One region of the Sodalis sp. RH21 genome, then DNA from elsewhere that is predicted to be linked to it. Evidence: predicted binding sites of a transcription regulator. Region 1 holds the regulator's gene; the other holds the start of a gene.
What was found. The regulator CRP, encoded in region 1, controls carbon source genes, mostly activating them, when cyclic AMP is high. The targets are predictions, from matches to a motif close to ATGTGANNNNNNTCACAT.

Region 1 (5,605 bases):
CAAACAGGCGCAAAGCCGGATTAAAATGCTCGAACGGATGGAACTGATCGCCCCGGCGCATGTGGATAACCCATTCCAATTCAAATTCCGCGCGCCGGAAAGTTTGCCCACGCCGCTGCTGAGTATGGAAAAAGTCAGCGCCGGCTATGGCGATCACACCATCCTCAACTCCATCAAGCTTAATCTGGTCCCCGGCTCGCGCATCGGCCTGCTCGGACGCAACGGGGCCGGTAAATCGACCTTGATTAAACTGCTGGCCGGCACCCTGGCGCCCCAATCCGGCGCCATCGGCCTGGCCAAAGGCATCAAGCTGGGCTACTTCGCCCAGCACCAGCTGGAGTTCCTGCGCGCCGACGAGTCTCCCCTGCAGCATATGAGCCGCCTGGCCCCCCAGGAATATGAACAGGCGCTGCGCGATTTCCTCGGCGGCTTCGGTTTCCAGGGCGACAAGGTCACCGACCCCACCGCGCGGTTTTCCGGCGGGGAGAAAGCCCGGCTGGTGCTGGCGCTGATTGTTTGGCAGCGCCCCAACCTGTTGCTGCTCGATGAACCGACCAACCATCTGGATCTGGATATGCGCCAGGCGCTGACCGAGGCGCTGATTGATTTTGACGGCGCGCTGGTAGTGGTTTCCCATGACCGGCATTTGCTGCGCTCCACCACCGATGAATTCTACCTGGTCCACGACGGCCGGGTGGAGTCCTTCGACGGGGACGTGGAGGATTACCAGCAGTGGCTGGTAGAACAGCAGCGCCAGGCCGGGCAGGATGACGGCGATACGGAAAACCCCGCGGCGGTGAATACCGCCCAGACCCGCAAAGACCAGAAGCGGCGCGAAGCGGATTTCCGCAACCAGACGCAGCCGCTGCGCAAGGCCATTACCCGCCATGAGCAGCAGATGGACCAGCTCGGCGCCGAACTGGCGGAAATCGAAGCCGAACTGGCGGATTCGTCATTATACGATATCAGCCGCAAGGCCGATCTGACCCTCTGCCTGCAACGGCAGGCCAAGGTCAAAGCGCAGTTGGAAGAGGCGGAAATGGCCTGGCTGGACGCGCAGGAACAGTTGGAAGCCCTGACCCGGGCTTTCGCAGCCGAGTAACCGGTTACGGCGCGGCAGACTGGCGGGCCGCGCCGGCCCGGATTCAGCGCCAGATAAGTAACACGCAGGCGGCGGTCAGCAGGCCCATGGCGACGTTAAATACCGTCCAGGCGCGCTTGCTGCGCAACAGCCTGCCGATCATCGTGCCAAACCCCAGCCAGATAACGCCGGACACCACGTTGACGGTAATAATGCCGATACTGATAGCCCCGACGGAAGTCATATAGCCGTTGCCGCTCAGGCTGAAGCTGGCCACGGCGCCCAATGCCATGAGCCAGGCCTTGGGATTGAGGAACTGCAGCAGCCCGCCCTGATAAAACGGAATAGGCCGGGCCGGCTTGCTGTCGGTATCCAATTGTTCATAGGCGGCGGTGGCAATCTTCCAGGATAACCACAACAGATAAAGGCTGCCCGCCACTTTCAGCGTAAAATGCAGCGAAGGGTAAATGGCGATCAGGCTGCCGACGCCAAAGGCGACCAGCAGCAGTATGCATTGCATGCCGAGCATGATGCCCAGCATCAGCGGCGTGGAACGCCAGAAACCGAAATTGGCGCCGGAGGCAGTCAGCAACATGTTGTTGGGCCCGGGGGTAATGGCGGCCACCCATAAAAAACCCAGCATCGACAAGAAAAGACTTGGTTCATAAAGACTTGGTTCCACGGTACAACTGCCCCCACTATAATTATATTTATGAAGCTAACAGCGCCGCTGAAGCTGCACAAGCCTTAACAGGTGAAATTTCGTCAACATGTTGATTTATTGACTATCGGGACATAATAACGTGATCATTCCATGGGAACAAATCGATCCGGAAACGCTGTATAACCTGATCGAATCCTTTGTGCTGCGCGAGGGCACCGATTACGGCGAACGGGAAAAGACCCTGGCGCAAAAAGTCGAGGATGTCAAACGCCAGCTCAAGCGCGGGGAAGCGGTGGTGGTGTGGTCGGAACTCCATGAAAATATTAATATCATGCCCCGCAGCCAATTCAACGCCCAGCCTGACGATCCGGCGCGCGAAGAATAAAGCGCGCTGGCCCGGCGTCGCTAAACATGATAACAATTATCCTGGGCTTGAGTGCCTGGCATATGTTAATCACGCAGCGTTTCAACCGAGCATAGGGTTACCATGTCGACAAAACACCCAATTATTGCCGTTACCGGCTCCAGCGGGGCGGGCACCACCACCACCAGCCTGGCGTTTCGTAAAATTTTCCAACAGCTGAAAATCAACGCCGCGGAGCTGGAAGGGGATAGCTTTCATCATTTCACCCGGCCGGAAATGGATATGGCGATCCGCAAAGCCCGCGATCTTGGCCGCCATATCAGCTATTTCGGACCGGAAGCCAATGATTTCGGTTTACTGGAGCGTACGCTCCAGCAATACGGGCTGTCCGGACAGGGCGAGTCGCGCAAGTATCTGCATACCTACGATGAAGCCGTGCCGTACAATCAGGTTCCCGGCACGTTTACCCCCTGGCAGCCGCTGCCGGAGCCGACCGACGTGCTGTTTTACGAAGGGCTGCACGGCGGCGTGGTCACCGATCGCCATGATGTGGCGCAGCATGTGGATCTGCTGGTGGGGGTGGTGCCCATCGTTAATCTTGAATGGATTCAGAAACTGGTGCGCGATACCGGCGAGCGTGGGCATTCCCGCGAGGCGGTGATGGATTCGGTGGTGCGGTCGATGGAAGATTACATTAATTACATCACGCCGCAATTTTCCCGTACCCATATCAATTTCCAGCGGGTTCCCACCGTTGATACGTCAAATCCTTTCGCCGCCAAGGCGATTCCTTCGCTTGATGAAAGCTTTGTCGTTATTCATTTCCGCAGTTTGAATCATATTGATTTTCCTTACCTGCTGGCCATGTTGCAGGGTTCGTTTATTTCCAATATCAATACCCTGGTGGTTCCCGGCGGCAAAATGGGCCTGGCCATGGAGCTGATCGTGGGGCCGCTGGTGCAGCAATTGCTGGAAGGGAAAGAAATCAAGTAAGCGCGGGAGCTATTGATACGCCGCGACTAAGCGCGGCGCGCGTGGGTCGGTTATGCGGCGGGAGCGTGGCGTTCGGCGCGCACTTCAAAGCTGTGGGTCACATTGACCGACGCGCCGAGCATCAGGGAAACGGAACAATATTTTTCCGCCGACAGCGCGACCGCCCGTTCAACCGCCTTATCGGTCAGGCCGGCGCCGGTCACGATAAAATGCAGATTGATATGGGTAAACAGCCTGGGCGCCTCTTCACGGCGCTCGGAGGTGAGTTTCACCTCGCAGTCCCGCACGTCCTGCCGCCCCTTTTGTAAAATCGAGACAACATCGATGGCGCTACAGCCGCCGACCGACATCAATACCATTTCCATGGGGCTGGGCGCCTTCTCCCCGGCATTGCCATCCATTAAAATCTGATGGCCGGAGGATGATTCGCCTATAAAAGATAACCCTTCTACCCATTTTACTCGTGCCTGCATTATGATGACTCCAGATAAAAAGCTTTCCAGCAGACTACATTTTTGCTGGAAAAGTGGCAATGTTACCGAACATACTTCATGCTGATGCAAGACAACAGAAGACACTGCTTCAAACCTATGCTAAAAACAAGGCTGGATCGGCCTCATTGATATTGAAAGGGCAAGAGCTCGATCGGAACATCATAAAATACCAGACCCTAATAAGTTCCCTTACGTCGCTCCGTTAACGCGGAGTAAGAGAAAAATACCGCGCCGTAACAGGGAATACGATGTCCTGACTCAGGGACAGCGATGACAAAAGAGGATAACAGCGAATGGTTCTCGGCAAACCGCAAACAGACCCTACTCTCGAATGGTTCCTGTCTCATTGCCATATTCATAAGTATCCATCGAAGAGTACGCTTATACATCAGGGCGAAAAAGCAGAAACGCTTTACTACATCGTCAAGGGCGCCGTCGCGGTGCTGATTAAAGATGAAGAAGGCAAAGAGATGATCCTCTCCTATCTCAACCAGGGGGATTTCATCGGTGAATTAGGCTTATTCGAGGAAGGCCAGGAACGCAGCGCCTGGGTACGGGCTAAAACCGCCTGTGAGGTGGCCGAGATTTCTTATAAAAAATTCCGGCAGCTCATACAGGTCAATCCCGATATCCTCATGCGTTTATCCGCGCAAATGGCCAGCCGTTTGCAGGTGACCTCGGAAAAAGTCGGTAACCTGGCGTTTCTCGACGTTACCGGGCGCATTGCCCAGACTTTGCTGAATTTGGCGAAGCAACCCGACGCCATGACGCATCCCGACGGCATGCAAATCAAGATTACCCGTCAGGAAATCGGTCAGATTGTCGGCTGCTCGCGTGAAACAGTAGGCCGTATCCTTAAAATGTTGGAAGATCAGAACCTTATCTCCGCACACGGTAAAACCATTGTCGTTTACGGTACGCGCTGATAGCGTTTTAAGACAGGCGTGGTGCTCTGTGCCACGCTTTTTCCGCCGGCCGACGGTTTGCCCATAGATCCTATGTGGCGCAGGCTGATTTATCACCCCGAAGTTAACTACGCCTTACGGCAAACAATCGTATTATGCCTGCCCGTGGCGGTAGGCCTGCTATTCGGCAGCCTGCAAAACGGCCTGCTGTTCTCTTTGGTGCCCGCCTGTTGCAATATCGCCGGCCTGGATACCCTGCATAAACGTTTTTTTAAACGCCTGGCCATCGGCGGCCTGCTGTTCGCCCTTAGCAGTACGCTTATCCAAGTGTTGCTGCATCTGGCGGTGCCGCTGCCCGTGATTATGTTCGGCCTGGCGCTGCTGTTCGGCGTGACCGGCGAGATAAGCCCGCTGCACGGGCGCTTATTGCCCGCCGCCCTTATCGCCGCCATCTTTACCCTCGGCCTGGCCGGCAATGTGCCTTTTGGCGTGCCGCCGCTGTTATATATTGCCGGTACCGCCTGGTACGGATTATTCAACGGCCTGTGGTTCTGGCTGTGGAAAGAGCAGCCGATGCGGGAAACCCTCAGCCTGCTGTACCGGGAACTGGCGGATTATATCGAGGCGAAATATAGCCTGCTGACGCAGCATACCGACCCGGAGACCGCTTTGCCGCCGCTGTTTGCCCGCCAGCAAACGGTGATTGACCTGATAGCGCAGGTTTATCAGCAATTGCATATGCTCTCCGCCACTCATCAACAGCAATATAAACGCCTGCTGCGCGCCTTCCAGGTCGCGCTGGATTTACAGGAACATATCGCCGTCAGCCTGCATCAGCCCGACGAAGTGCAAAAGCTGGTGGAACAAAGCCACGCGGAGGCGGTCATCCGCTATAACGCGCGGGTGATTGCGGCGCGGCTGCGGGTGCTGGCCGACGATATCCTGTACCACCGGCCGCCGGGGCGCTTTACCATGGCCAGCGCACTCTCGGCGCTGGAAAAAATCGCCGAACGCAACCCCGACAATCCAGTCGGCCATTTTTGTTATTATCACTTCAGCCGCATCGCGCGCCTGCTGCGCACCCAGCGTCCCCTATACCGCCGC
Region 2 (5,605 bases), 1.4 Mb from region 1:
CCAAACAGGTGGCGCAGTCGGGCAAGCAGGTGGTGATATCGACGCTGGCGCTGATTCAGGCACCCTCGGAACTGACCGAACTCAAACGCTATCTGGATAACGGCGACTTTTTGCTGGAAGCCAATGATATCGGCATCGTGCAACTGGCGGCGGAATATCGGCTGCCGTTTGTCGCCGGCCCGGCGTTGAATTGCTATAACGCTTATACCCTGCGTATCCTGCACCGCCAGGGCATGGTGCGCTGGTGCATGCCGGTGGAACTGTCCCGTGAATGGCTGGGCAATACTCTCGACCAGTGCGCAGAGCTGGGTTTTCGCGGGCAATTCGAGGTTGAGTTATTCAGCTATGGCCATTTACCGCTGGCCTATTCCGCCCGATGTTTCACCGCCCGGTCGGAAAACCGGCCGAAAGATGAATGCGAAACCTGCTGTAGCCAGTATCCACAGGGACGGGAGGTGCTGTCGCAGGAGCAGCAAAAGGTCTTCGTGCTCAACGGCATCCAGACCCAAAGCGGCTATTGCTATAATTTGATCAACGAGCAAACCTCCATGCAGGGGCTGGTGGATGTGGTGCGCCTGTCGCCCCAAGGGCCGGATACCGTCGCCATGCTGGATCGGTTCCGGGCGAATCAGTACGGAGAGCAGCCACTGCCTCTTACCCGCCAGATGGACTGTAATGGCTATTGGCGCCGCATCCCCGGCCTGGAACTGGTGGATTAACCGCCCAGGCCGCGCCGTCACGCAGAAGCCAGTTTGCTAGCCCGCCGGTTCGGCGGGTTGTTTGTTCCTAAGGTCTCCCCTTAAGCGATACCCCTAAAAACATAAGCAGTATCAGAAATCACCCTTTTGGTTAATACTCATAGTTATCATTAGCCGACAATAAGTATCGGTAACGACTGACTGCGAGCATACCCATTATGTCAAAACCAGGCCCTATTCCTTTCTCGGTCCTCGATCTATCCCCGGTCCCCCAGGGCGCGACGCCGCGCCGCGCCTTCGAGTCCTCGCTGGATTTAGCGCGCCATGCGGAAACCTGGGGCTACCATCGTTACTGGCTGGCGGAGCACCATAATATGACCGGCATCGCCAGCGCCGCCACGTCGGTATTACTCGGTTATATTGCCGGCGGCACCCAGACCCTGCGCCTGGGGTCCGGCGGCGTCATGTTGCCCAATCACGCGCCGCTGGTGATTGCCGAGCAGTTCGGCACCCTGGAAACCCTCTATCCCGGACGTATCGATCTCGGCCTGGGGCGGGCGCCGGGTACCGATCAACGCACGATGATCGCCCTGCGCCGCCACCTCGGCGGCGAAGTGGATAATTTCCCCCGGGACGTACAGGAACTGCTGGCTTATTTCGATGACGTACAGCCGGGCCAGCCGGTACAGGCGGTGCCGGGCCAGGGGCTACATGTGCCGATATGGCTGTTAGGCTCCAGCCTGTACAGCGCCCAGCTGGCGGCGGCGCTGGGCCTGCCGTTCTCGTTCGCCTCGCATTTTGCGCCGGATATGCTTTGGCAGGCATTGGATATTTACCGCCAGCAATTTAAGCCGTCCGCGTATTTGGAACACCCCTACGCCATGGTCTGTATTAACGTGGTGGCCGCCGATAGCGAACGGGATGCGCGGTTCCTGTTTACGTCGATGCAGCAGCAGTTTATTAATCTGCGCCGCGGGCGTCCCGGCCCGCTGCCGGCGCCGGTGGAAGATATCGAAGCGCTATGGTCGGCCGGCGAGCAGTACGGCGTCGAGCAGGCGCTGCGCATGTCGGTGGTGGGCGACCGGGATCAGGTTCGCGCGGGTCTGCAGGCGGTGATCGAGCAGACCGGTACGGATGAGCTGATGATCAACGGGCAGATTTTCGATCATCAAGCCCGGCTGCGCTCATTTGAGCTGGCCATCGGCGTACGCGACGAACTCACGTTCTGACCCGATCGGCACCCATAAAAAAACCCGCCGATTGGCGGGTTTTTTATTAGCGCGTTAACGCTTAGGCATCACGGCGACGAGTGGTCGGCGCGGCGGCGGCATCGCCTTCGCGACGCGGCCCGCGTTGACCGTCACGGCTGCCGCTGAAACGGCGCTCGGCAGGGGCGCCGCCTTCACGGCGATCGCTGAAGCTGCGACGGCCCGGAGCACCATTGCCGCCTTCGCGGCGTTCGCCGCCAAACGCACCGCGGGGAGCGCCGGCGCCAGCACCGCCGCCACGGCGTTCACCGCGCGGCGCGGCCACTGCTTCACCCACGAACTGCATGTTCATCGGCTTGTTCAGGATACGCGTACGGGTAAAATGCGACAGCATATCGCCCGGCATACCTTTAGGCAGCTCGATGGTGGAATGCGATGCGAACAGCTTGATATTGCCGATATAGCGGCTGCTGATGTCGCCTTCGTTGGCAATAGCGCCGACGATATGACGCACTTCAACCCCATCATCACGACCCACTTCGATGCGATACAGATCCATTTCGCCGACGTCACGACGTTCGCGACGAGCCGGACGTTCGCCGCCGCGATCTGCGCCGCTACGGTCGGAACCTTCGCTGCGACGATCGTCGCGATCGCGGAATTCGCTGCGCGGACGACGGTTGATCACCGGATCGGGCGGCAGGATCAGCGGACGTTCGCCCTGGGCCATTTTCAGCAAAGCCGCGGCCAGCGTTTCCATATCCATCTCTTCCAGCGGTTGCAGCTTGGCCAGCAGCGCACGATACATGTCCAGATCGCTGCTTTCCAATTGAGCCTGCACCTTGGCGGCAAATTTCGCCAGGCGGCGTTGGCTCAGCACTTCACCGGTCGGGATTTCCACTTCCGGAATGGCCAGCTTCATGATGCGTTCGATATTACGCAGCAGGCGGCGTTCGCGGTTTTCCACAAACAGCAGCGCGCGACCGGCGCGGCCAGCACGGCCGGTACGGCCGATACGGTGCACGTAGGATTCGGAATCCATCGGGATATCGTAATTCACTACCAGGCTGATGCGATCAACATCCAGGCCGCGGGCGGCGACATCGGTGGCGATCAGAATATCCAGGCGGCCGTCTTTCAGGCGATCCAGGGTTTGCTCGCGCAGCGCCTGGTTCATGTCGCCGTTCAGGGCGGCGCTGTTGTAGCCGCTGTGCTCCAGCGCTTCGGCCACTTCCAGCGTGGCATTTTTGGTGCGCACGAAGATGATGGCGGCGTCGAAGTCTTCCGCTTCCAGGAACCGGACCAGCGCTTCGTTCTTGCGCATGCCCTGCACGGTCCAGTAGCTCTGGCTGATGTCGGGACGCGTGGTAACGCTGGACTGAATCCGTACTTCCTGCGGGTCGTTCATGAAACGACGCGTAATCCGGCGAATAGCTTCCGGCATGGTAGCCGAGAACAGCGCGGTTTGGTGCTTGGCCGGGATCTGCGCCATGATGGTTTCAACGTCTTCGATAAAGCCCATGCGCAGCATTTCATCGGCTTCATCCAGCACCAATCCGCTTAATTTGGACAGGTCGAGGGTGCCGCGTTTCAAATGGTCAAGCAAACGGCCCGGGGTGCCAACGACAACCTGGGGTCCCTGGCGCAGGGCGCGCAGCTGGACGTCATAACGCTGGCCGCCGTAAAGCGCCACCACGTTGATGCCTTTCATATGCTTGGCAAAATCGGAAATGGCTTCCGCCACCTGTACGGCCAACTCGCGGGTCGGCGCCAGAACCAGCACCTGGGGCGCGGCCAGCTCCGCATCGATATTATGTAATAAAGGAAGAGCAAACGCAGCGGTCTTGCCGCTCCCGGTTTGCGCCATACCCAGTACGTCACGGCCCGCCAGCAGTTGCGGAATACATTCTAACTGGATAGGTGATGGTTTTTCATAGCCCAGATCGGTCAGGGCATTCAGGATGGGAGCGGAAAGTCCCAAATCAGCAAAAGAGGTTTCAACTTCAGACATGTACACGTGCCTCATATCATAATGGCGGCCAGTCTACATACCTCGTCGTGAAAACTTTCATTCATTTTCATCAAAAGTGTGAACCGGCTCAAATTGGATTTAAAACGAACAAACAAGCCCTCACCCTTGCAGGTGATAAAAAAGAGTAACGGGCTGAGTTGTTTAGTTCGTCAGCTATTGCTGGTCCGATTCTGATAGGTCGTCTTGCCCTTGGCCTAAGAGCGCCAATTCCAACAATGCATAGCGGTGCTCAACAAAGTTATGTACGTTGTTAGCGACCGTCAGTTTGAACAGCGCCGAAGCGGAGTTCTTGTCCCCCAGACTTAGGTAATGCTTACCTAAATAGAAGTCAGTTTCACTGAGATGCTCGGCGAGCGAAGTGTTATCCGTTGCGTCCGCCTTAAGGCGCTCCATCAGCGTAGTTTCACTGATGTCCCCCAGGTAGAACTCGACAATATTCCATCCCCATTGGCCTCTGTTCGCTTTTTGATAACGCTGAACCAGCGCATCTTTGGCTTTGTTGGTATCGATTTGCTTCTCAACCAGGTAAAGCCATAACGAACGGAAAGGATCATTTGGGTCGTCGCGATAAAACGCCTGCAGATCATCCTGCGCCAAACGGTAGCGGCCTCCATAATACAAGGCAATGCCACGGTTTAAATACGCGTAGTTGTAAGTTGGATCAAGCTCTAGTACAGAATCAAACGCTTCATAGGCAGCATCAAAATTGCCTGCCTGCGTTAAGTAAATGCCGAGATAGTTAAATACCTCAGGCATATCAGGGCGGATAGCCAGCGCTTGTGAAAAATCATTACGCGCTAACGCTCTTAACCCTAGGCTATCATACAGCACTCCGCGCTCATATAATAGCTGTGCTCGCTCATCATCGGTTAGTGCCCGGCTCGCCAGGATTTGTTCCATGCGCGCCAGGATGACTTCCTGTTGTAACGTCGGCTGCAATGGAACAGCTAAAACGTCATCTTTACGCCAATCAATGTTGCTGCATCCTGCCAGCATAAACGCCATCGCAACGAACCACCAGCGCAAGTAAGGCCTCATTTCCCACTCCCGAAGAAAAACATTGGATGAACGTCCTGTCCCCCATCGGCTTAACACAAGGCGTCCCGCCCTTGTGATACGAACAGCCCCTTACCCGGTAAGGGGCTGTAAAATGCGCTAACAGTTATTTATTCTACTCTAATTCTATTATTATGCTGATTATTCTACTTCCGGAACCACTGCATCCTGACCAGGAGCGGTAGCTTCCTTGATACTCAGGCGCACACGTCCCTGACGATCGACTTCCAGCACTTTAACCGGTACTTCCTGACCCATTTGCAGGTAGTCGGATACTTTCTCCACACGCTTGTCGGCGATCTGCGAGATATGCACCAAACCTTCCTTGCCGCCGCCGATGGCCACGAATGCGCCAAAATCAACGATGCGGGTCACTTTACCATTATAGATCCGGCCCACTTCAATTTCAGCGGTAATCTCTTCGATACGACGAATGGCATGGCGCGCTTTTTCGCCGTCGGTCGCCGCAACCTTCACCGTACCGTCATCTTCGATTTCGATAGTGGTGCCGGTTTCTTCGGTCAACGCACGGATAACCGAGCCGCCTTTACCAATCACGTCCTTGATCTTGTCGGGATTGATCTTGATGGTATGGATACGCGGCGCGAACT

Region 2: a site for CRP is predicted at 3,994-4,011, ahead of yrbN (protein YrbN). Genes of this name have one in related genera too.

The regions. Positions count from the first base shown of each region.
Region 1 is NZ_CP178732.1:219,663-225,267, reverse strand. It holds gene ACL2XP_RS01000 (ABC transporter ATP-binding protein) at 1-1,102, shown strand, start outside; gene ACL2XP_RS00995 (LysE family translocator) at 1,146-1,724, opposite strand; gene ACL2XP_RS00990 (YheU family protein) at 1,885-2,130, shown strand; gene ACL2XP_RS00985 (phosphoribulokinase) at 2,233-3,102, shown strand; gene ACL2XP_RS00980 (OsmC family protein) at 3,153-3,575, opposite strand; gene crp (cAMP-activated global transcriptional regulator CRP) at 3,890-4,522, shown strand; gene ACL2XP_RS00970 (YccS/YhfK family putative transporter) at 4,595-5,605, shown strand, end outside.
Region 2 is NZ_CP178732.1:4,788,021-4,793,625, forward strand. It holds gene ACL2XP_RS22115 (U32 family peptidase) at 1-719, shown strand, start outside; gene ACL2XP_RS22120 (luciferase-like monooxygenase) at 917-1,927, shown strand; gene ACL2XP_RS22125 (DEAD/DEAH family ATP-dependent RNA helicase) at 1,989-3,917, opposite strand; gene yrbN (protein YrbN) at 3,929-3,988, opposite strand; gene nlpI (lipoprotein NlpI) at 4,092-4,976, opposite strand; gene pnp (polyribonucleotide nucleotidyltransferase) at 5,136-5,605, opposite strand, start outside.